Regions from separate parts of the Gordonia sp. QH-12 genome, predicted to be linked through region 1. Evidence: riboswitches for the same ligand, from Rfam matches in the RefSeq annotation. Region 1 holds a riboswitch; each other region holds the start of a gene.
The links. A riboswitch is a leader RNA that binds a small molecule or an ion and turns the genes downstream of it on or off. The one in region 1 is predicted to bind cobalamin.

Region 1 (7,527 bases):
CATCACTCCGCCGAGACCGGGTTTGGCCCCCTGGGACAGCTTGATCGAAATGCACTTGACCTGCGGGTTCGATGCCTTGGCACGGAACTGCTCGGGGTCGAAGTGCCCGTCGGGGGTGCGGCAGCCGAAATAACCCGTGCCGATCTCCCAGATCAGATCGCCCCCGGGCCGCAGATGGTAGGAGCTGAGCCCACCCTCACCGGTGTCGTGTGCGAAGCCGCCTTTGGCGGCACCGCCGTTGAGTGCCAGGATCGCATTCGCCGACAGCGCGCCGAAGCTCATCGCGGACACGTTGTACATCGCCATGTCGTACGGCTGAGTGCACGCCGGCCCGCCGATCCGCACGGTGGGGGTCTCGTCGGTGGCGGAGTGCGCGACGATCGAGTGCCGCACGTACTCGTATCCGATCACCGTCGGATCGCGCTGGGTGCCGAACGGGTCGACGTCCTTGACGTCCTTGGCGCGTTCGTAGATCGTGGTGCGCGTCTCCCGGTCGAACGGGGTCCCGTCGGTGTCGCGTTCGATGAAGTACTGCTGGATCTCCGGCCGGATGCTCTCCATGAGGAAGCGGAAATGCCCGAGCACCGGATAGTTCCGCAGAATGCTGTGGCGGGCCTGCACCAGGTCGTACGTGCCGACCAGGGCGATGAAGGCGAGGACGCCGGTGACGAATAGCCACCACGGGGAGACCAGGACGAGCGTCGAGGACACCGCGGCGAGAACCCACGTCGCGGCAACAGCCAACCATCTGAGCATCGTCTCCACCTCTTGTCGCGGGCACCGCCGGTCGGGGAATCGGGCGGCTTCCACTGTAGTTCGGACGCGGCGGTACCGGAGGCAGGACGGGCCCACCGGACCCATCGGCCACCGGTGAGCGGTGTCCGATGGATCCGGTCGCGATCAGGTGGCGGGCACCGTGGCCCGATCGGCGGCGATCTCCTCGCGGACCCGGCGGGCGGCGTCGACCATGTTCCGCAGCGCGGCGGTGACCTCGTCGGTGCGGCGGGTCTTGAGCCCGCAGTCGGGATTGACCCACAGCCGGTCGGCGCGCACCGCGTCGAGCGCTTCACGCAGCGACGCGGCCATCTCATCGGCGGCCGGCACGCGCGGCGAATGGATGTCGTAGACGCCCGGACCCACCTGGGCGGCGAAGCCGGCCGCGTCGAGGTCGTCGAGGACCTCCATATGGGAGCGCGCCGCCTCGATGGAGGTGACGTCCGCGTCGAGCGCGGCGATCGCACCGATCACCTCGCCGAACTCCGAGTAGCACAGATGCGTGTGGATCGCGGTGGCGTCGCCGACCCCGCCGGTGGCGATACGGAAGGCGGTCACCGCCCAGTCGAGGTACGCCGCGCGGTCGGCGGTCCGCAGCGGCAGCAGTTCGCGCAGTGCCGGTTCGTCGACCTGGATGATCGGTACCCCCGCGCGCTCGAGATCGGTGGTCTCGTCCCGGATCGCGAGAGCCACCTGACGCGCGGTCTCGGCGAGCGGCTGGTCGTCGCGGACGAACGACCACGCGAGGATCGTCACCGGGCCGGTGAGCATGCCCTTGACCGGCTTCTCGGTCAGGGACTGCGCGTAGGTGATCCAGCCGACCGTCATCGGCGACGACCGCCGGACGTCGCCGAAGAGGATCGGCGGCCGGACGCAGCGTGACCCGTACGATTGGACCCAGCCGGCGGCCGTCGCGAAGAAGCCGTCGAGTTGTTCGGCGAAGTACTGGACCATGTCGTTACGCTCGGGTTCCCCGTGGACGAGGACGTCCAGACCCACCTGCTCCTGCAGGGCGATCACCGCGGCGATCTCCTGCTCCATCCGGGACCGGTAGGCCGCCGAGTCGATGGTTCCGTTCCGCAGCGCGAGGCGCGCCTTGCGGATCTCGACCGTCTGCGGGTACGAGCCGATGGTCGTGGTCGGCAGGACGGGCAGGCCGAGCGCGGCGTCCTGCGCCTCACGGCGGTCGGGCGCGGGCGAGCGGGTCCAGTCGGCCGGAGTGAGCCCGGCGAGGCGTTCGCGGACCGCGGCGACGTGTACGCGCGGGTCCGCTGCCCGGGACGCCAGTGCCGCGCGCGCCGCCTCGAACCGGCACGCCTGGTCGTCCCGGCCGTGCGCCAGGGCCCGAGCGAGCGCGGCCACCTCGCCGAACTTCTCTTCGGCGAAGGCCAGCCATCCGTGCAGCACCGGGTCGAGTTCGAACTCGCCGCGCACGGTGTACGGGACGTGCAGTGTGGAACACGAGGTCGAGACCGCGAGGGCACCGGCGTGCGCGCGCAGCGACTCGAGTGCGGCCAGCGCCGCGTCGAGGTCGGTGCGCCAGACGTTGCGGCCGTCCACCACGCCGGCGACTACCAGTTTTCCGGTCAGATCGGCCGTGCGGACGGTGTCCGGAGAGCCGGTCACCAGGTCCACTCCGACGCCCTCCACCGCGGTCCGCGCCAGCGCCGCGAGACGGTCGCCCGCATCGCCGAAGTACGTCTGCACCAGGATCCGCGGGCGCGTCCGGACAGCCGACAGCACACCGTAGACGCGTTCGGCGAGGTCGGTGAGACCGTCGGCCTGATCGGTCACCAGCGTGGGTTCGTCGATCTGGACCCAGTCGACACCGGTCTGGGCCAGGCGGCCGAGGAGCTCGGTGTAGAGCGGCAGGAGATCGTCGATGCGGGTCAGCGGTGCCGGGCCGCCGTCGACCGCCTTGGCGAGCGCGAGGAAGGTGATCGGTCCGATCACCACGGGACGGGCGGGCACGCCCTGAGCCTGCGCCTGAGCGATCTCATCGAGGACTGCGCCCGGGTCGAGGATGAACTCGGTGTCCGGACCGATCTCCGGAACCAGGTAGTGGTAGTTGGTGTCGAACCACTTGGTCATCTCCAGCGGTGCGATGTCGGGGCCCGGGCCGCCGGCGGTGCCGCGGGCGGCGGCGAAGTAGCGGTCCAGCGGATCGTCGATCGCCGCCACTCGCGGTGGCAGCGCGCCGAGCATCACAGCGGTGTCGAGCACCTGGTCGTAGTACGAGAACGTGTTGACGGGCACCGAGTCGAAACCGGCGTCGATCAGTCTGCTCCAGCTGTCGCGGCGGATGCCCGTTGCGACCCGGGTGAGCGCGGCGGCGTCGATCCGGCCCGCCCAATAGGCTTCGACCGCGCGCTTGAGCTCCCGGTTGGCGCCGATCCGGGCGACGCCGGGGACGGTGGCCGTGAAGCCCGCCGAGTCGGTGGTTCTGGTGTCGGTGGTGATAGTCGTGTCATCGGACATGACGTGTTCTTCTCCTGCATGAGTAGTTCGAGCCGTCGCCATACCGGGCGCTGCGAACCGCAGTTCGTCAGTCGCCCGTTTCCTCGAGGCGGACAGCCATCGGGCGCGGATGCGCTCGATACATCCGGCAGGTCTTCGGGCTCGTCGGCGCGCGGGCCAGGAATGGAGCCCGCTTCTACTGGCCGTCGCTTCCCAGGCGCCGCCGCCGGTGAGCCGTGGCTCGGGCGGGGCGGTCCCAGTGCGTGTGACGGCGGTCGTTCCGACATACCGCTGCGGGTCAGCTCCGGAGTCTCACCGGATTCCCTCTTCGCGGGCGGTCGCTGCCGTCGGCAGCGAACTCGCGTCGACGCCCGGCGGGAAGCAGGGGCTCCATAGTGATCCCGGCCGGGCGAACCAGTTGCAGTTATCGATGGTAAAGGACCGGGTACCATTGGGCAGCATGGGATCCGGCGGTGATTTTAACTCCGGCGGACCGGCTCATCCGGTCGCTGGGATCATCCTCGTAGCCCGTGGAGACGAGCGGAATCCCGCAGGTGACGGCGATGTTCCGACAGAACAGCGACTGATGGCCTGCGTGTCAAGTCTGGGCGCCGGCGGCTGCAAGGACATCTATGTGGCGCTCGGCGCCCGCGTGGTTCCGGCGCCCGACACCTCGTCGACGACGCTCTATCTCCCCGAGTGGTACGACAGTCTCGACGCCTGCTCGAGTGCGGCGCTGAAGTTCGTCGATCAGCATCCGAGTCTGGCGGGGGCGGTGATCCAGACCCTCGACAGCCCGGATGCCGGTTCGATCGCAGTCGCACGCGTCATCGAGGCCGCCGCCGACTGCCCGACGAGTCTGTGCCGCGCGGCGTTCGGCGGCCGTCCCGCCCAACCCTTCTACCTGGGAGCCGAACGCGTTCGCGAGGCCATCGCGGAGCTGGGGGCGGGACTGCCTGCCGTGCGGTATCTCGTCGCGCACCGCGACGACATGGTGCTGGTCGACTGCACCGATCTCGGGAACCCCGCCGACTCGCCCCTCTGAGCGCCTGCCTGAATGCGCGGCGACCTGGATGCGCGGCGTCCGGGTCAGCGGCCCGGCAGTCCGGAGCGCAGAGCCGCCGCTTCGACGTCGAGCAGTGCGCTCGCGCAACGGGTGGCGGGATCGACCGCGGCCGCGAGCGCGGCGTCGTAGCCGTCGCGGGCGAGGCCGGCCACCGACCCCGCGGCGTCGACGCCGATCAGCGCCGCGAGTTCTCCGGTGGTGGGAACGCACACCGCCCACGTGAGACGCGACTCGTCGGCCCACGCGGCGTCGGCGGCTCGGATGTACTCGACTGGATCGCCGACGCCGAGGAGCTCGAGCGCGGGCACATCGGACAACCGCTCGTCGTGCCGCAGGGCGCGCAGATACCACGCACCGGCGTTGATCTCGACAGCTTCCATGACGGGTCCTTCTCGTTCGCTCACGAATCGGCCGGATCCGGGCGCGTGCACGGCTCCGAAACGGGCTGTGCCGTTCCTCCTGACTCCACATCGGTCAGGCGGAACGGCACAGCCGGAGGTGTATCCGGTTCTACTTGATCTCGAGCAGCACCGTGCCCTGGGTGACCGCGGCACCGGCCTCGGCGGACAGGCTGGTGATGGTGCCGGCCTTGTGCGCAGTGACCGGGTTCTCCATCTTCATGGCCTCCAGGACCACGACCAGGTCGCCCTCGGCGACCTCGTCGCCCTCACCGACGGCCACCTTGACGACGGTGCCCTGCATCGGCGCGGTCACGGCGTCGCCGGAGGCAGCGGCGCCGCCGCCCTTCTTGCGCGTGCGCGACTTCGGCTTGCGGCGGATGGCGCCGTTGGTGCCGCCACCGCCGCCCAGGTTGAGATCGCCGGGCAGCGAGACCTCGACGCGGCGGCCGTCGACCTCGACGATGACCTTCTGGCGCTGGGTGTCGTCCTCGTCGTCGAGCGGCTCACCGCCGGTGAAGGGCTTGATCGGGTTGTCCCAATCGGTCTCGATCCACTTGGTGTAGACCTCGAAGCCCTCGACGCCGTTCTCGTCGGTGCTGCCGATGAAGGCGGGGTTCGACACGATGTGGCGGTGGAACGGGATCACGGTGGCGAGGCCGTCGACCTCGAACTCGGCCAGTGCGCGGCGGGCGCGCTCGAGTGCCTGGGTCCGGTTCTCGCCGGTGACGATCAGCTTGGCCAGCATCGAGTCGAACTGACCGCCGATGACGTCGCCCTGGCGGACGCCCGAGTCGACGCGGACGCCGGGGCCGGAGGGCTCGCGGTAGACGGTGATCGGGCCGGGCGCGGGCAGGAAGCCTCGCCCGGCGTCCTCACCGTTGATCCGGAACTCGAAGGAGTGACCACGCGGGGTCGGGTCCTCGGTGATCTCCAGGGCCTTGCCCTCGGCGATGCGGAACTGCTGGCGCACCAGATCGATGCCCGAGGTCTCCTCGGTGACCGGGTGCTCCACCTGGAGTCGGGTGTTGACCTCGAGGAACGAGACGGTGTCACCCTGGACCAGGTACTCCACGGTGCCCGCGCCGTAGTAGCCGGCCTCGCGGCAGATGGCCTTCGCGGAGGAGTGGATGCGCGCCCGCTGCTCGTCGGTCAGGAAGGGAGCGGGGGCCTCCTCCACCAGCTTCTGGAACCGGCGCTGCAGCGAGCAGTCGCGGGTTCCGGCGACGACGACGTTGCCGTGCTGGTCGGCGATGACCTGGGCCTCGACGTGTCGCGCCTTGTCGAGGTACTGCTCCACGAAGCACTCGCCGCGACCGAATGCCGCGACGGCCTCGCGGGTGGCCGACTCGAACAGCTCGGGGATCTCCTCGACGGTGTGCGCGACCTTCATGCCGCGGCCGCCGCCGCCGAAGGCGGCCTTGATCGCGACCGGGACGCCGTACTGCTTGGCGAACTCGACCACCTCGTCGGCGTCGGCGACGGGATCCTTGGTGCCGGCGGCCATCGGCGCCTTCGCGCGCTCGGCGATGTGGCGTGCGGTCACCTTGTCGCCGAGGTCACGGATGGCCGACGGGGGCGGGCCGATCCAGGTGAGACCGGCGTCGATCACGGCCTGTGCGAAGTCCGCGTTCTCCGAGAGGAAGCCGTATCCGGGGTGGACTGCGTCAGCGCCGGACTTGGCGGCGGCGTCGAGGACCTTGTCGAACACCAGGTACGACTCGGCCGACGTCTGGCCGCCGAGTGCGAACGCCTCGTCCGCCAGCTGCACGAACAGTGCGTCGGCGTCCGGTTCGGCGTACACGGCGACACTGGCGATGCCTGCGTCCTTCGCGGCGCGAATCACGCGAACGGCGATCTCACCGCGGTTGGCGATGAGGACCTTCTTGATGGTCGTCTGACTGATCTCAGCGGAACTGGTCACTGGCACTCCTGTGGCACCACCGGTCAGGCGGTGCCGTTGTCGGGGACGGCTCTCACCATCCGGGGTCGACGGGCTGCGTCTCGCGCGGGATTCTCCCGCTCGTGGCGTCCTACACGTGGCTCGCATCAGACGGGCAACGTGATTTCCGCGACTCAGATTAACGCACCGATCAATTGCTCGGTACGACGCATCTCACGCAGGTCAAGAAAATTGTCTACCCGGCTTCGGCTGTACGCGCGAGTAGGTCCGCGAAACGGTCGAGGAAGACGGGAACATCACCTGCGGTTTCGGCGGGATAGCGAGCGTGCATCCGCAGGCCGCCGGGCGTCCGGTTGACCCACACGTAAACCTCGTCGTCGGCATAAGAATGGCTGCGCAGGACCCGTGCGGCACCGTCGTCGGCGGCCTGGGCACGCGGTGCCCCGCGCGTGTCCATGTACGAGACCACCGTATGCGGCGAGCCGGTGACGCCGATGAGATCCGCCACACGAAGGAACGGAAGCTCGCTTCCGTGCCGCGAAGCGCTCAGTTCCGCGGTGCTCCGCCGCGACGCCTCGGCGGGCGTGGGATCGTCGGAGACGTCGATCACCAGGGGCGCCAGACCGACGAACCAGCCCAGCGAGTGCAGCCACGAGCGGTCGGTCCGCGTATGCCGGGGCATGATCACGGCGAAGTCGTCGGCGCCGCTGGTCTCGCGGAAGGCCACCGCCATCGCTCCCAGGATCCCGCCCACCGGGGACGCGCCCGAGGCGGCGCAGAAGGCCTCGAAGCGCGTCGCGCCGGCGTCGTCGAGGAGCAACCGGGTGCGCGCGAGCTGGACCGGCCCGGTGCCCTCCTCGGCGGGCCCCGCCCGACCGGGCGTCAGCAGGGGGTTCGGTGGCAGTCGGCCGCCGAACCGGGCGACGAAC
Region 2 (7,527 bases), on a different contig from region 1:
CGCTGTCGCCGCCCCGCTTGTCCGATCCGGTCTCCTCGGTCTCTCCGAGCAAACGATCCCGGCCCACCCGGACGTTGTCGAAGAACAGCTCACCGGTCGGCGAACTCATCATGCCCATCTTCTTGAACGGCTTGCCCTGGGTGAGTCCCTCCATGCCCTTGTCGAGGACGAAGGTGAGCACCTTGCGATCGCGCATCGGCGTGCCGTCGCCCTCGTCGAGCTTGGCGAAGACCACCATGGTGTCGGCGTACGGGCCGTTGGTGATGAAGGTCTTGTTGCCGTTGAGGATGTAGTCGTCGCCGTCGCGGCGCACCGTCGTCTTCATCCCGCCGAGCGCGTCCGAGCCGCTGTCGGGCTCGGTGATGGCCCACGCCCCCACCTTCTCCATCGTCACCAGCTCCGGAAGCCAGCGACGCTTCTGCGCCAGGGTGCCGCGGCTGCGGATCGTCGAGACCGTCAGGCCCAGTGAGACGCCCATCGACGCGATGAGGCCCAGGCTGACCCCCGCCATCTCCATGTTGAGGATCAGGAACATCGAGTTGGCGAGACTGTTCGATCCGCCGCCCGAGGATCGCGGCTCGCCCGCCTCCTCGGCTGCGAGCTCCTTCTCCAGGCTCTCGGCGTTCATCGAGTCCATCCCGAAGGTCGCCAGCATCTTGCGGAGGATGTCGTACGGCGGGAGCGACCCCGACTCCAGACCCTCCAGATTGGGCCGGACCTCCTTGTCGATGAAGCCGCGCACAGCGTCGCGGACCATCACATCTTCCTCAGACCACTCGAACATCAAGCCTCCAAACTGGAACACGTTTCACTTAGGTCTGACGGTAGCGCATCGTGTCACCGACCCGGTAGGTCGACGCCCTCAGTCGACCGGCTCGTCACAGCGCCGATCCGTCCCGTACGGCGGCCTCGGCCAGGCGACTGTGCCACTGCCGATTGAGCCACATCTCGACCAGTTCCGGCGCCACGCCCGCCTGCGCGGCCCAGCGGTGAAGCAGGGAGTTGTACCGCACGTATCTGCGGACGGAGTAGTGCGACACCGACGACGCGACAAGCCAGCCGTTCCACGTGAGACTGCCGGCGCTGGCAGCATCCAGCAGTTGCGGACGGTCGGGTGCCCCGGAGTGGATCGCCCAGCAGTACAGGGACATCAGGACGTGGCCCACACCAGGAGCGACCGGCCATCCCGACCAGTCCCGATACGCCGCGGCGTCGATCAGTGCCGGAGCGCGCCGGCAGGCGACGAGCGCACGCTCGACCGCGGCGAACGGCGTGCCCGCATCCCGCCCGGACCGGACGTCGACGAATCGGCGGACACCGCCGCGCAGCGGGTGCTCGGCCAGCCAGGCGGCACACATGTACAGGCGATCGAGTTCCGGTTCGTCACCGAGGCCCATTCCGTGCACACCCGGCTCGAGATCGCCCCGACGCAGGTACGCGGTGCCCTTCCACACCTGCGTTCCGTCCGCATCGCGCCCGCTGACCTGCGCCGGGATCTCGCACTGAGCCAGGCGCTCGTTCCACCAGTCGAGATCCACTTCGACGACATCCTCGAGAACCGTCTCGGCGTAGGGCTGGTTCCGGCACCAGGCGATGCAGTCCGCCGGAATCACCAGGTGCGCGTCCGCGCCGTCGCCGCTCCAACTCTCGTCCATGCGGCCGATGGTCGCACGGCCCTCTGACATCGACGTCGCACCTGCTCCGCGACGTCAGAGCGTGACCGTGTACAGCCCGCCCGGGCACACGTCGGCCGCAAAGAAGCTCGCGGCGTCCTCGCAGAGCACGGCCTGTGCGACCGGGCCCGCGACCACGAGCGTCGCCGGCCCACCCGCGGCGAGCGCGGCGAGAACGCCGCGAATCCGACCCACGAACGCGCCGACCGACTCACCGCCGTGGCCCGACCACAGGGGATCGCCGAACCAGGCGCCCAACTGCGCCGGGTCGACCGACTCCGGCGCGGTCGACCGCCAGCGGCCGACGTCGAGCGACGCCAGTCGCGGGTCGACGCCGAACAGACCGCACGCCAGGCGTGCGGTCTGCGTCACCGATCTCTCGGGTCCGGCGATCACCCGTCCGGCCCGGGGCAGCCGCGATGCGAGCGCCGCCGCATCCCGGCGGCCACGCGAGTCGAGATCGTCGTGCTCGCCGCCGAACCGGACCGCTCTGTTGGGTGCGGTCCGCGCGGCGACCACCAGATGCACCGACGTCAGGCGCCGACCTCCGCGAGCGTGCGGTCGGAAGTCTTGGACCGGCGCATCATCACGCCGAGCAGCGCGACGAACGCCACGGTCAGGACCGTCCACAGAAGTACCTGGTTCGCGATCGCGTACACCCGGAAGTCGGCCACCACCTGTCCGGGGAATCCGGCGCCGACGATCCGGTCGCCGTCCATCACCGGACCGGGGATCTCCTTGAACTCGGGAAGAAGCGCGGCCGTGATGGTCACACCGACCAGGTACACCACCGCGGAGGTGACACCCGACCACAGTCCGCCGATCCGGTCCGCGAGCCGGCAGCCGAGGATCACCGCGACGACCATCAGCGCCACCGACACCAGCGTCAGCGTCAGGTAGGCGCCCGACCGCGCTCCGATGGTGTCCTCCTCGCCGACCGCGGGCGGGTTGGGCGGGTAGACGAAGTAGGGGACGCCGATCACGGCCACGAAGGCCACGGCACCCAGCCCCGCTGCGACCGCCCGAGGGTCCGCGGCCGGCCACCGACGTCCCACGTAGGCCCACAGAACTGTGAACGCGACGGCGAACAGGGCGCCCATCGCGACGGCGAAGACGACCGTGCCGACTCCCGCACCGATGTTCTCCTGGACGGTTCGGCTGTAGATCTCGTGCTCGTGTGCATGCTCGCCGGACAGCATCGACTCGGCGTGCGACCGCTCCTCCTCGTAGTCGATGGCCAGCCGCACCTGCGGTTCGATGAAGATCCGCGCATAGACGAACGACACCAGTCCGGCGATCAGGCCTGCGAGCACGCCTGCGCCGGTGAATCTGCGCTCCATTGTTCTGTTGTCTCCCCGGCTCAGTGGCAGGGGAAGCCGAGGAAGTGCCGTGCGTCGTGCACGAACTCGTGGACATGGGTGTCGCTGCCGAACACCGACACCGCGCCCTGGTCGTATCCCAGGAAGTAGTAGGCGAGCGCCGCGAGTGCCACGGTGGCGGTGAGCCAGAGGGCCGCGCTCGCGGCGGAGAGGTTCGGCACGGCGAGGGAACGTACGCCCTGCGTTGCGGTGGATGCGGTCATCGTCGACGTCCTGTTCTCCCGGATCACGCGCCCGGGGTCGGCATTGTTCACACCGATGCGACTGTCTGGCTCGCAGTCCGACGGCGTCGTCGGCGGACCGCTCACAGTGGCGCGACCGCCCCGGATTCGCACCGGGTTAACCGCATCGGCCCGCTGAGTGTACCGCCGGCCGCAATCCGCTGAGTGTCACAGGTGTGCGCTTGAATGGGAGTGTGGCATCGGGCAGTCAGATCCTTCGGAGCATGCATCCGGCCACGCAGCGGTGGTTCAGCGACGCGTTCGGCGCGCCGACCCGAGCCCAATCCGGTGCGTGGACGGCGATCGCCCGCGGCGAGAACACCCTCGTCGTGGCTCCGACCGGGTCGGGCAAGACCCTCGCAGCCTTCCTGTGGGCCATCGACTCGCTGTACCGCGAGCGGATCGACGCCGCGACCGGCGGCAGTGCGGGCACCGCTCCGGGTGTCCGGATCCTCTACATCTCACCGCTCAAGGCACTCGCCGTCGACGTGGAGCGGAACCTGTCGGCACCACTGGTGGGCATCGCGCACGCGGCGCAGATCATGGGACTCGACGCACCGTCGATCACGGTCGGAGTCCGGTCCGGGGACACCTCGGCGGCCGACCGCCGACGGCTGCAGACCCATCCGCCCGACATCCTGATCACCACGCCCGAATCGCTCTACCTGATGCTGACCTCCTCGGTGCGCGAGACCCTCGCCACGGTGACGACGGTGATCGTCGACGAGGTGCACGCCGTCGCAGCGACCAAGCGGGGCACGCACCTGGCGCTCTCGCTCGAACGGCTCGATGCGCTGCTCGAGCGGCCCGCGCAGCGCATCGGGCTGTCAGCGACCGTGCGGCCCGAGGAACTCGTCGGCGAGTTCCTGGCGGGCGAGGGCGACTGCACCGTCGTGAAGCCGCCTGCGGCGAAGACCTTCGACCTCTCCGTGGACGTGCCGGTGGAGGACATGACCGCCATCCCGCCGCCGGACACCGGGACGGACGATCTCGACGACGCCTTCTCCCCGACCGCCGGTTCCCTCTGGCCCCACGTGGAGTCGGCGATCGTCGACCGCATCGAGGAGAATCGCTCGACGATCGTCTTCGCGAACTCTCGTCGTCTCGCCGAACGTCTGACCGCCCGGCTGAACGAGATCGCCGCCGAACGCGCGGGCATCGAGTTCGACCCGGACCGACCGAACCCGACAGTGCCCGGCGGGATGCCCGCCTACGTCTCGGCCAGTGGAGACACGGCGGGCGCGCCCGCCGTCCTCGCCCGCGCCCACCACGGCTCGGTGAGCAAAGAGCAGCGTGCACAGATCGAGGACGATCTGAAATCCGGCAGGCTCCGGTGCGTGGTCGCAACGAGCTCACTGGAACTCGGCATCGACATGGGTGCCGTCGACCTCGTGATCCAGGTGGAGGCCCCGCCGTCCGTCGCGGCCGGGCTGCAGCGCATCGGCCGCGCCGGACACCGGGTCGGCGAGGTGAGTCGCGGCGTGCTGTTTCCGAAGCACCGCACCGACCTGATCCACTGCACGGTGGTGGCGCAGCGAATGCTCGCCGGCCGCATCGAGGCGCTCTCGGTACCGGCCAACCCGCTCGACATCCTCGCCCAGCAGACCATCGCGGCGACCGCCGTCGACGATCTCGACGTCGACGACTGGTACGCGACCGTCCGGCGCGCGATGCCGTATCGGACCCTCACCCGCGACGTGTACGACGCCGTCCTCGATCTGATATCCGGCCGGTATCCGTCCGACGAATTCGCCGAACTGCGCCCGAGGGTGGACTACGACCGCGCAGCCGGGCGGCTCACCGCCCGGCGCGGCACCCTGCGTCTGGCGGTCACCTCCGGCGGGACCATCCCCGACCGCGGGCTGTTCGGCGTCTTCCTCGTGGGCGGGACCGACCGCGCAGAAAGCGGCCAGCCCCGCCGGGTCGGAGAGCTCGACGAGGAGATGGTCTACGAGTCACGGGTCGGCGACGTGTTCGCCCTCGGCGCGTCGAGCTGGCGAATCGAGGAGATCACACACGATCGGGTGCTGGTCTCGCCCGCGTTCGGCATGCCGGGGAGGCTGCCGTTCTGGATCGGCGACGCCGTCGGTCGTCCGGCCGAGCTCGGTGCGGCGATCGGTGAGTTCATCGGGATCGCGGGCCATGAGGAGAAGCTCGCCGCACTCGCCGCCGAACTCGGGCTCAGTGCCAATGCAGAGCGCAACCTGTCCGCGCTGATCGCCCAGCAGCGCGATGCCACCGGCGTGCTCCCGACCGACCGCACCCTCGTACTGGAACGCTTCCGCGACGAGCTCGGCGACTGGCGGCTGGTGCTGCACTCCCCCTACGGCCTGCGGGTCCACGCACCGTGGGCCGGTGCCGTGGCCGCGCAGCTCTCGGCACGTCTCGGCATCGACGGGGCCACCACTGCCACCGACGACGGCATCATCGTGCGCCTCCCCGACACCGATGACGATCCGCCGGGGGCCGACGTCTTCCTCCTCGACCCCGAGCACATCGAAGCGGACGTCACACGCGCGCTGGCCGATTCGTCACTGTTCGCGTCGCGGTTCCGCGAGTGCGCCGGGCGGGCGCTGCTGCTTCCGCGCCGTGATCCCGGAAAGCGTGCCCCGCTGTGGCAGCAGCGGCAGCGCAGCGCCCAGCTGCTGGCGGTGGCGTCGCGCTTCAGCGATTTCCCGATCATTCTCGAGACGGTCCGCGAATGCCTCTCCGACGTCTACGACCTGCCCTCGCTGGTGGACGTCCTCACCCGCATCATGCAGCGCAAGATCCGGATCACCGAGGTCGAGACGTCCACGCCGTCGCCCTTCGCGGCCTCGATGCTGCTCGGCTACGTCGGCTCGTTCATCTATGACGACGACGCCCCGCTCGCCGAACGCCGGGCGACCGCGCTGTCCCTCGACACCGCGTTGCTCGCCCAGCTCCTCGGCCGCGTCGACCTGCGTGAGTTGCTCGATCCCGCAGTGATCACGGAGGTCGTCGCACGGCTCCAGCGGACGGCTCCGGAACGGCGGGCGCGCGACGATCAAGATGTGGTGGACCTGCTGCGATGGCTGGGACCGTGCACACCCGGACAGATCGCCGAACGCTACCGGGGCGACGACCCACTCGCCGTTCCGCTCGACGAGGTGCTCGAGCGACTCGTCGCCGACGGCCGCCTGATCGAGGTGCCCTTCCGCGGCGCGACCGCTCTGGCCTCGGTCGACGACGCAGCGCGCCTCCGCGACGGCCTCGGCATACCGCTCCCGCTGGGCGTCCCCGCCGCCTACCTCCAGCCTGTCGCCGATCCCCTGGCCGACCTGGTGCACCGTTACGCCCGCACCCACGGACCGTTCACCACCGCCGATGTCGCGGAAGCTCTCGGCATGGCGCCCGCGGTGGTGACCCGGACCCTTGAAGAGCTCGCGGCGCGACGAACGGTGATCGAGGGCGAGTTCATTCCGCTCCCGCCCGAACCGCAGACCGGGCGCACCCCGAGCCAGTGGTGCCATTCCGACGTCCTCACCCAGCTCCGCCGCGGATCGCTGGCGGCCGGGCGCGCCGAAGTGGAGCCGGTCAGCGCCGAGGCGTACAACCGATTCCTGCTCGGCTGGCAGCACGTCACCGGGAAGTCACGGCTGCGCGGCGCCGCCGGCGTCGCGGCCGTCGTCGAGCAACTCGCCGGACAGCCGATACCGGCGTCGGCGTGGGAGACGCTGGTGCTGCCGGCCCGGGTGGAGGACTACCGGCCGTCGATGCTCGATGAGCTGACCGCCTCCGGCGAGGTGATCTGGTCCGGACACGGGGGCATCGGCGGGGCCGACGGCTGGGTGGCCCTGCATCTGGCCGACGCCGCCGCACTCACCCTCCGGCCCGCCGAGGACACCGAACTGACTCCCGCGCAGGACGCGGTCCGGACCGCTCTCGACCGGGGCGGGGCCCTGCGCTTCCGCGAGCTGTCCGACGCGCTGAACAACGCAGAGCACGCGATCCCCGACGGTGAACTGCCGGACCTGCTGTGGGATCTCGTCTGGGCCGGGCTCATCACGAACGACTCGTTCTCGGTGGTCCGCGCCGCGCTGAACCCGCCGCGCAGCGCACGATCGTCGGCCACCTCCGCCCACCGGACTCGCGGTCGGCCGCCGCGTCTGCGCGCCGCGCGGCTGTCGTCGCAGTATCTGGCGGGTGCTGCGGGTGCGGCAGCCACGCCGCCCACGGTCGGGGGGCGGTGGTCGGTGATCCGTCGCATCGCCGTCGATCCGACCACCGCTGCCG
Region 3 (7,527 bases), on a different contig from region 1:
GTCGGCGCCCTCGCGGGCCGCCTCGTCGAGCACCTCGGTGACGGTGTCGGACTCACCGCCCAGGACGGCGGAGCGGAAGACCGTGCCCGGATGGCGTTCGGCGAGCTCTCCCAGCGCACGGGCGAGTTCGCCGTGCACATCCGCGCCGCGATCCGTCGGCGCCGTCACGATCACCCAGTCGGCGTCGATCATCACTTCTCCCCTCCTGTGGCCGAAACCACGCCGCACATGACGATCAGTGGCCCGCCGGTGACCGGATGGCGAAGCACCTGCGCGTCGAGGCCGTAGACGTCCGCCAGCAACTCGGGCGTCAGCACCTCGGAGGCGCTGCCCTGCGCACGGACGCGGCCCTCGTCGAGCACGACGAGGTGGTCGCAGTACATCGCGGCGAGTTGCAGATCGTGCAGGGCAGCGAGGACGGTGAGGCCGAGATCCCGGGCCAGCTGCAGCAGGTGAAGCCCGGCCGCCACATCGAGATGGTTGGTCGGCTCGTCGAGGACGAGGACCTTCGGGCGCTGCGCCAGCGCCCGCGCCATCTGGACCTTCTGCCGTTCGCCGCCGGACAGGGTCTGCCAGGTGCGGTGCCGCAGATGCTCGATGCCGAGCGTTCCGATGGCCTGATGCGCCTCGTGCGCGGCGTCTCCGAGCGGCCTGGCCCATCCGCCGGCGTGCGGGATGGTGCCGAGCTCCACAATCTGTTCCACCGACAGTTCCAGGACGGTCGCCGAGTGCTGTTCCAGCTCGGCGACGGTGCGCGCGAACTCGCGGCGGCCCAACTCCCGGACGTCGGTGCCGCCCAGCAGCACCTGTCCGGCGTCGGGCCGCTGCCAACGCATCACCATCGACAGCAGGGTCGACTTTCCGGACCCGTTCGGGCCGATCACGCCGGTGAATCGGCCGGCGGGCGCCCGGGCCGTGACGTCGTCGAGGATTCTCCGCTCGCCGCGGGCGAAGCTCACCGCCCGCATCTCGATGCCGGGCATCCCGGTCTCGGTACCGGTCATTCGGTGCCTCGCTGTCGCCGGAGCAGGTAGATGAAGGCGGGCACGCCGATCACCGAGGTGACGAGCCCGAGCGGCAGTTCCCGCGACGGCATCACGCCGCGGGCGATGATGTCGGCCCAGACCACCACCAATGCCCCGAGCACCACCGCCACCGGCAGGACCCGATAGTGCAGCGGGCCCACGAGAAAGCGAACCATGTGCGGCACCACGAGCCCCACGAACCCGATGATCCCCGACAGCGCCACCAGGACGGCGGTGCACAGCGACACCAGCGCGTAGAGCACCCAGCGAGTGCGGGCCACGTGAGTGCCCAGGCTCGCGGCGGCGCGTTCACCGAAGGCGAAGGCGTCCAGCGTTCGGGCGTGGGCCAGCACGGCGACGATCGTGCACACGGTGACGATCGCGGTCAGCGCGAGGGTGTTCCAGCGGATGCCGGCCACCGACCCCATCGACCAGAACATGACGCGGTCGGCGGTGCCGTGCGGGCCGAAGTAGATCAACGCCGAACTCAGCGCCGCGGCGAGTTGCCCGACGGCGACGCCGGCCAGGATCAGTCTGCCCGGAAGCAGCGCGCCCCCGCGCGTGACCGCGATCGCGAACACCAGCAGCAGCGCACCCATCGCCCCCAGAAACGCTGCGACGGAGACCACTGAGCCACCGGCCATGCTGCCCATGCCGACTCCCGTGCTCAACACCACCACGGCGCCGAGAGACGCACCGCCAGACATCCCGAGGATGTACGGGTCGGCCAGCTGGTTGCCCGTCAACGACTGCAGGACGGTGCCGCAGACCGCCAGGCCCGCACCGATGAGTGCCGCTCCGACCACCCGCGGCAGCCGCAGCTGAACGACGATGTTCTCGTCGAGCACATCGGACGTGCCGATGCCCACGCTGCTGCCGAGCGCTCGCACCACTGTGCCCAGCGGCAGATCGGCCGATCCGACCACGATTCCGAGCGCCATGCTGATCAGCAGCAGGATCGTCAGTCCGGCCAGCCAACCCGCCAGGGCCGGTGTACCGCGGAGCCGTTCGCGCACGCGCCGACTACTTCGCGAGCGCGTCCGACAGCTTGGCGGCGCCGTCGATCAGCCGCGGACCGGGGGTGCTCTCAGCGAACGGGATCACCACGAACGATCCCTTCGCGACGGCCTTCAGGTCCTTGAGCGCCGGGTCGGACTCCAGATACTTCCGCTTGGCGGCGGCCGGATCCCAGTCGGCGTCCACCAGGACGATCACGTCCGGATCGGCTTTGAGCACCGCCTCCCAGCCGGTCTCGGCCCAGTTGCCGGAGAGATCTCCGAAGACGTTCTTCGCGCCGACGGCGTCGATGACCAATTGCGGCCCGCCGTCGCCGGCACCGACGAAGGGCTTGTCAGTCGAGGAATCCCACCACAGAACCGTCTTGCCCCGTCCGGCCGACTTCGCGGTGAGGTCGGCGAGCTTCGCGCGCATGTCGGCGTTCACCCGGTCGGCATCGGCCGTCCGTCCGAAGAGCACGCCGTAGTCGCTGGTCTCACCGGCCACCGCGTCCCAGGACGAGGCCGGACGCTTCAACTTGTCCTCGCAGCCGAAGGGCGACACGTAGGTCGCCACACCGAGGTCGTCGAACGACTGCCGGCTTCCCAGCGCCTTGTCGTCGAAGGCGCTGCTGTACGACGCGGCGATCAGGTCGGGGTGCTTCTCGAGGACCGCTTCGCGGGTGGGGTACTTCTCCGACAGCACCGGGATCTCGCCGTAGGCTGCGGCCCATTGCGGGGCGATGGCGCTGTCGAGGTAGGCGGTGCCGACCAGCTGCCCGCCGGCGCCGACGGCCAGGGCCGACTCGGTGGCCCCCTGGTTGACGGTGATGGCCGCGTCGGCCGGCTTCTTCAGGGTGACGGTGCGGCCGCAGTTCTGCAGGCTGATCGCCGAGCCGTCGGCGCCGGATGCGGGATCGTCGCCGGAACAGGCAGAGACGGTGAGGACGGTGCCGGCGACGGCCAGGATCACCGCGTTCTTCAGGGTGCGCAATGCGACCCCCTTTCCAGATACTCGTGGAACTTCGGGGTACGCCGCGGCCGGTCTCCTGGCTACACAGGACTGCCGGCGGTCACACCTTCCCAGATGACGAGCACCCAGTGGCTGGAGTCCTGCACTCCCGGCGACTTCCGGACCTGTTCACAGTGGCGAGTACCGCGCCGGCTTCTCACCGGACTTCCCGAGCACCGTGACGTATCGCCCGAGTGTATCCGGGCACGGCCGGGACACTCGGGCGACCTCGAATCAGGCGGGGTCTTTGAAGTACACGAGCTGGTGCGTGGTCGCGAGGAGCACCTCGCCCGACCAGAGCTGTCCGTACTGGTCGAAATGACCGTGCCCGAACCGGGCGGCGCGCGCCGTCGCGAGGACGTGTCCGGTTCCATGCGCCTCGAGTTCCTGCGCGGTGGCGTGGAAATACGTGGTCAGGGTGATGGTGCCCGCCGGCATGTAGGTTCCGTGCCGGAGAAAGACACGAGGGTAGAACACGTCGGTCATCGCGGTGAGCGCCGGGAAGTCGAGCGGCCGCTCGGGCCGGTCGCGCAGCCACAGCGTCGACGTCGAGTCGGCGTCGTTCCTCCCGTCCATGCCGCCCGCGACGAACCGCTTGTCGTAGTTCTTGGCCCAGGCGATGAAGTCCACGTACTCGCTGACCTCGACCTCCTCGGCGGGCGGTGCGGCCGGAGGCGTCGGCTCGGTGTCGGACCAGGTGTCACGGGCGACGCCGAAGACCGCGGTGCCGGTGGCCGCCACCTGTCCGGATTGGCTGATCGTCACCACCCAGTGCTGATTGGTGCGGTTGGTCCGGACGGGCCGCAGGTCGAGATCCCACTGTCCTTCGGCGATCGGTGCCGCGTAATTGATGGTCAGCGCGAGCGGATCGCCGAGGACGTCGGGCCGCTGCTGGATGCCGTTGACGACGGTCGCGGCCGTGATGCCGCCGAACGGGCCGACCATGTTGTTGTACGCGGGATGCGTCTGCGCGCGGACCACATGGTCCGACGCCGTGGGCGTGAGGGCGATGGCCTCATCGAAAACGTGAGTCATGCGTCGACGGTAACAGAACGATCGTTCTACTCACGCGTACCCTGAGTGCATGGCAACACTCCCCGTCCGCGACCGACTGCTCCTGTCGGCGACTCAGCTGCTCCGGAGCAAGGGAGCCGACGGATTCGGAATGTCGGAGCTCATGGAGCACAGCGGCGTGGCGCGGCGCTCGATGTACCAGCACTTCCCCCGCGGCAAGGCGCAACTGCTGGAGCAGGCCACCGACGAGGCGGGCAGGCACGCCTCGTCGCGCCTCGCGGCCGCACTGTACGGCCGGACCGCTGTGGAGGGTCTGATCGTCATCGTGGACGAGTGGAAGCAGACCCTGGTGCGCCACGACTACCGCCTCGGCTGCCCCCTGGTTGCCGCCTCCACCTCCGCCGCGGAGTACCCGGGTGCGGCCGAGCGCGCCGCCACGGCTTTCCAAACGCTGGCGGGCCAGATCGCCGCATCCTTCGAGGCCGACGGACTGGCCGCGGACGCCGCCCGACGGGCTGGCGACATGCTGGTGGCAGCCCTCGAAGGCGCCATCATCACCTCTCGCGCCACCCGTTCCACCGCACCGCTCGACGCCTTGTCGTCACACATCCGCGAGACGTGGGGCTGAGCCCTCCGATATTCGGTCGACAGACCTCCGCCAACCCTGTACAAAAGTACATGTACATTCGTACAGAATTGCGATGGAGTCATGGCCAAGCACGACCCGGAGGCACGGCGGGCGGCGATTCTCGCCGCGGCGGCGGATCTGGTGATCGAACTCGGACCGGCCGCGCTGACGCACCGCCGCGTCGCCGAGCGTGCGGGTGTGCCGTTGGGATCGACGACCCAGTACTTCACCTCCATCGACGACCTGCGCACCCAGGCCCTGGAGCGGCTCGCCGCGGAGGTCGACGAAGACCTGGCCGCCGTGCGGAGCAGCCTGGTCGCGGCCGGCGGGTCAGCGGAAGCGCTGGTGGATCAGATTCACGACTACCTCGCCGACAGCCGCGCCGTCGCGGCCGACGTCTCGCTGATATCGGCGGGCCTGTTCGATCCCGAGTTGCGCGCGCTGTCGCTCCGCTGGCAGACCAATCTCGTCGAGATCTTGAGCGATTACGTCGGACCCGACAACGCGCTCGCCCTCGCGATCGTCTCCGACGGTGTCGTGATGCACGCGGCATTGCACAACACCGTCGTCTCCAAAGACTTCCTGCACACTCTCGTCGCGCCGTTCATGGCGCAGAAAAGACAACCGTGATGACTGCCTCACCCACCACGGGGAGCACCGGCTACTCCACCGTCCGCGCCTGGCTCGCGACCGCTGTGTTGAGTGCGAGCCTGCTCGTGATCGTGATGGATATGACGATCCTGAACATCGCTCTTCCCGCGATGTCGGCCGACTTGGAGCCCACCGCCTCCCAGCTGCTGTGGATCGTCGACGTCTACTCGCTGGTGCTCGCCGGGCTGCTCGTCCCGGCCGCATCGCTGGCCGACCGCTGGGGACGCAAGCGGATGCTGTTGGCCGGGTACGCCGTCTTCGGCGCCGCATCGCTGCTCGTCCTGGTCGCCGAGTCGGCGACCGCGGTGATCGCCATCCGCGCCCTCCTCGGCACCGGCGGCGCGTTCATCATGCCGACCACACTGTCGACGATCCGCGTCCTGTTCACCGACGCGCGCCGGCGGGCGCGCGCACTCGCGGTGTGGTCGTCGGTCGCCGGTCTCGGTGCGGCGATCGGCCCGCTGGTCGGCGGTTTCCTGGTGGAGCACTTCTCCTGGCAGTCGGCTTTCCTGGTCAACGCTCCGCTGATGGCGCTGGCCGTGGTCGCCGGGGTCTTCCTGCTCCCCGAGTCGCGGTCGGCCGACCCGGGAGTCTGGGACTGGCTGGGCATCGCCCTCTCGTTCTCCGGCATGGTGCTCCTGATGTGGTCGGTGAAGCACTTCGGTGCCGAATCGAGTCTGCTGGTCCCCGAGGGCTGGGCCGCGTTCGCCGCAGGAGTGCTGCTGCTGACCGTCTTCGTCCGCCGCAGTCTGCGCCAGGACCGGCCGATGCTCGACGTCGGACTGTTCCGCAGCCGCGTCTTCACCGGCGGTATCGCCGGCGCCCTCGGCTCGATGTTCGCGATGGCCGCGGCCCTGCTGCTGCTCGCCCAGTGGCTGCAGTCGGTAGAGGGCAGTTCACCGATCCGTGCCGGCCTGCAGCTGGTCCCGCTCGCTGTCGCCTCGGCCGCCGCGTCGCTCGCCGCACCGCGTCTGGCCGAACGCATCGGTCCGCGAATCGTCATTGCCGGCGGCATCGCGGTGGCCGGCATCGGCATGATCGCCGTGTACCTGATCCCCGGAGAGCTGCACTACGCGTCGGCCGTCGTGTCGTTGATCCTGGTGGGTGTCGGCATCGGATCGCTGGCGATCGGCTCGGCGCTGATCATGTCGGGCAGCCCCGAGAACCGCGCGGGCAACGCCGCCGCGATGGAGGAGACCTCCTACGAACTCGGCAGCGTCATCGGTGTCGCGCTCCTCGGCAGCGTCGCCGCGGTGCTCTATCGCAGCCGGCTCGACGAGTCCGGCGCGCTGGACGACCTCGATCCCCGATTGCACGACGCGGCCCGCGAGTCGATCGGGTCCGCGGCGGGCGTCGCCGATCAGCTGCACATGCCGAACCTGGCACAGCAAGCCGGTACCGCGTTCACCGATTCGCTGCAGATCACCAGCCTCACCGGCGGTCTCATCATGCTGGCGGTCGCCGCGGCGGTGTACGCCCTGGTCCCTGCGGGTACGCGTATCGACGCCGAGGTGGTCGAGGGATGAGCCGGACCCGGGGTCGTCTCCCCGTGACGATCTGAAAACGCGTGCCGGCCTCCGGTCGCGGAAGGTCGTCGCGACCGGAGCCCGATGGTAGATTCGCCGCGTGTCGACGGCGAGGTCTCTCCCCGAACCGGTCCGCGGACGGCTCAGTGACGGACGCGAGATACTGCTGTTCGACGACGGCGAGGCCTCCGTCCTGCGCCCCGACCGCCGCGACCTGCCGACGGATCGCGGTGCGACGACCGTCCGCCGAGACCCCGTCACGGACGACTGGGTGATCGTGGCGCCCGCGCGCCAGGACCGTACCCATCTGCCGCCGCGGCGGCAGTGCCCGCTGTGCCCCGACCCGGAGGGTCTCCGAAGCGAGATCCCAGCGTCGGACTACGGGGTGGCGGTGTTCGAGAATCGCTTCCCGTCGCTCGCCGCACCACCGGAGCCTGCCGGTGCCGGAGCGTCGCCGCCGGCGAGCGACGATCCGCTGCGGACCGAGATTCCGGGCACCGGCCGCTGCGAGGTGGTCTGCTTCACCAGCGACCACGACGGTTCGTTCGGCGCACTCCCCGAACGCCGCGCCCGCCTGGTCCTCGACGCTCTGGCGCACCGGACCGCCGAGCTCATGGCGTTGGACGGCGTGCGCGAGGTCCATTGTTTCGAGAATCGCGGCGAGGAGATCGGCGTG

Region 2: it holds a riboswitch for cobalamin, as region 1 does, so the genes downstream of both, Y710_RS07740 (CbtB domain-containing protein) here and metE (5-methyltetrahydropteroyltriglutamate--homocysteine S-methyltransferase) in region 1, are expected to answer to the same signal.
Region 3: it holds a riboswitch for cobalamin, as region 1 does, so the genes downstream of both, Y710_RS16925 (ABC transporter substrate-binding protein) here and metE (5-methyltetrahydropteroyltriglutamate--homocysteine S-methyltransferase) in region 1, are expected to answer to the same signal.

The regions. Positions count from the first base shown of each region.
Region 1 is NZ_KQ969293.1:23,731-31,257, forward strand. It holds gene Y710_RS11775 (FMN-binding glutamate synthase family protein) at 1-756, opposite strand, end outside; gene metE (5-methyltetrahydropteroyltriglutamate--homocysteine S-methyltransferase) at 901-3,252, opposite strand; cobalamin riboswitch at 3,361-3,595, opposite strand; gene Y710_RS11785 (hypothetical protein) at 3,692-4,276, shown strand; gene Y710_RS11790 (hypothetical protein) at 4,321-4,677, opposite strand; gene Y710_RS11795 (acetyl/propionyl/methylcrotonyl-CoA carboxylase subunit alpha) at 4,808-6,619, opposite strand; gene Y710_RS11800 (condensation domain-containing protein) at 6,834-7,527, opposite strand, start outside.
Region 2 is NZ_KQ969288.1:1,970-9,496, forward strand. It holds gene Y710_RS07720 (acyl-CoA dehydrogenase family protein) at 1-784, opposite strand, end outside; gene Y710_RS07725 (8-oxoguanine DNA glycosylase OGG fold protein) at 879-1,685, opposite strand; gene Y710_RS07730 (histidine phosphatase family protein) at 1,710-2,201, opposite strand; gene Y710_RS07735 (CbtA family protein) at 2,207-3,013, opposite strand; gene Y710_RS07740 (CbtB domain-containing protein) at 3,034-3,255, opposite strand; cobalamin riboswitch at 3,297-3,444, opposite strand; gene Y710_RS07745 (ATP-dependent helicase) at 3,498-7,527, shown strand, end outside.
Region 3 is NZ_KQ969305.1:28,738-36,264, forward strand. It holds gene Y710_RS16910 ((2Fe-2S) ferredoxin domain-containing protein) at 1-192, opposite strand, end outside; gene Y710_RS16915 (ABC transporter ATP-binding protein) at 192-1,004, opposite strand; gene Y710_RS16920 (FecCD family ABC transporter permease) at 1,001-2,041, opposite strand; gene Y710_RS16925 (ABC transporter substrate-binding protein) at 2,049-3,014, opposite strand; cobalamin riboswitch at 3,042-3,228, opposite strand; gene Y710_RS16930 (acyl-CoA thioesterase) at 3,267-4,067, opposite strand; gene Y710_RS16935 (TetR/AcrR family transcriptional regulator) at 4,117-4,674, shown strand; gene Y710_RS16940 (TetR/AcrR family transcriptional regulator) at 4,756-5,304, shown strand; gene Y710_RS16945 (MFS transporter) at 5,304-6,851, shown strand; gene galT (galactose-1-phosphate uridylyltransferase) at 6,952-7,527, shown strand, end outside.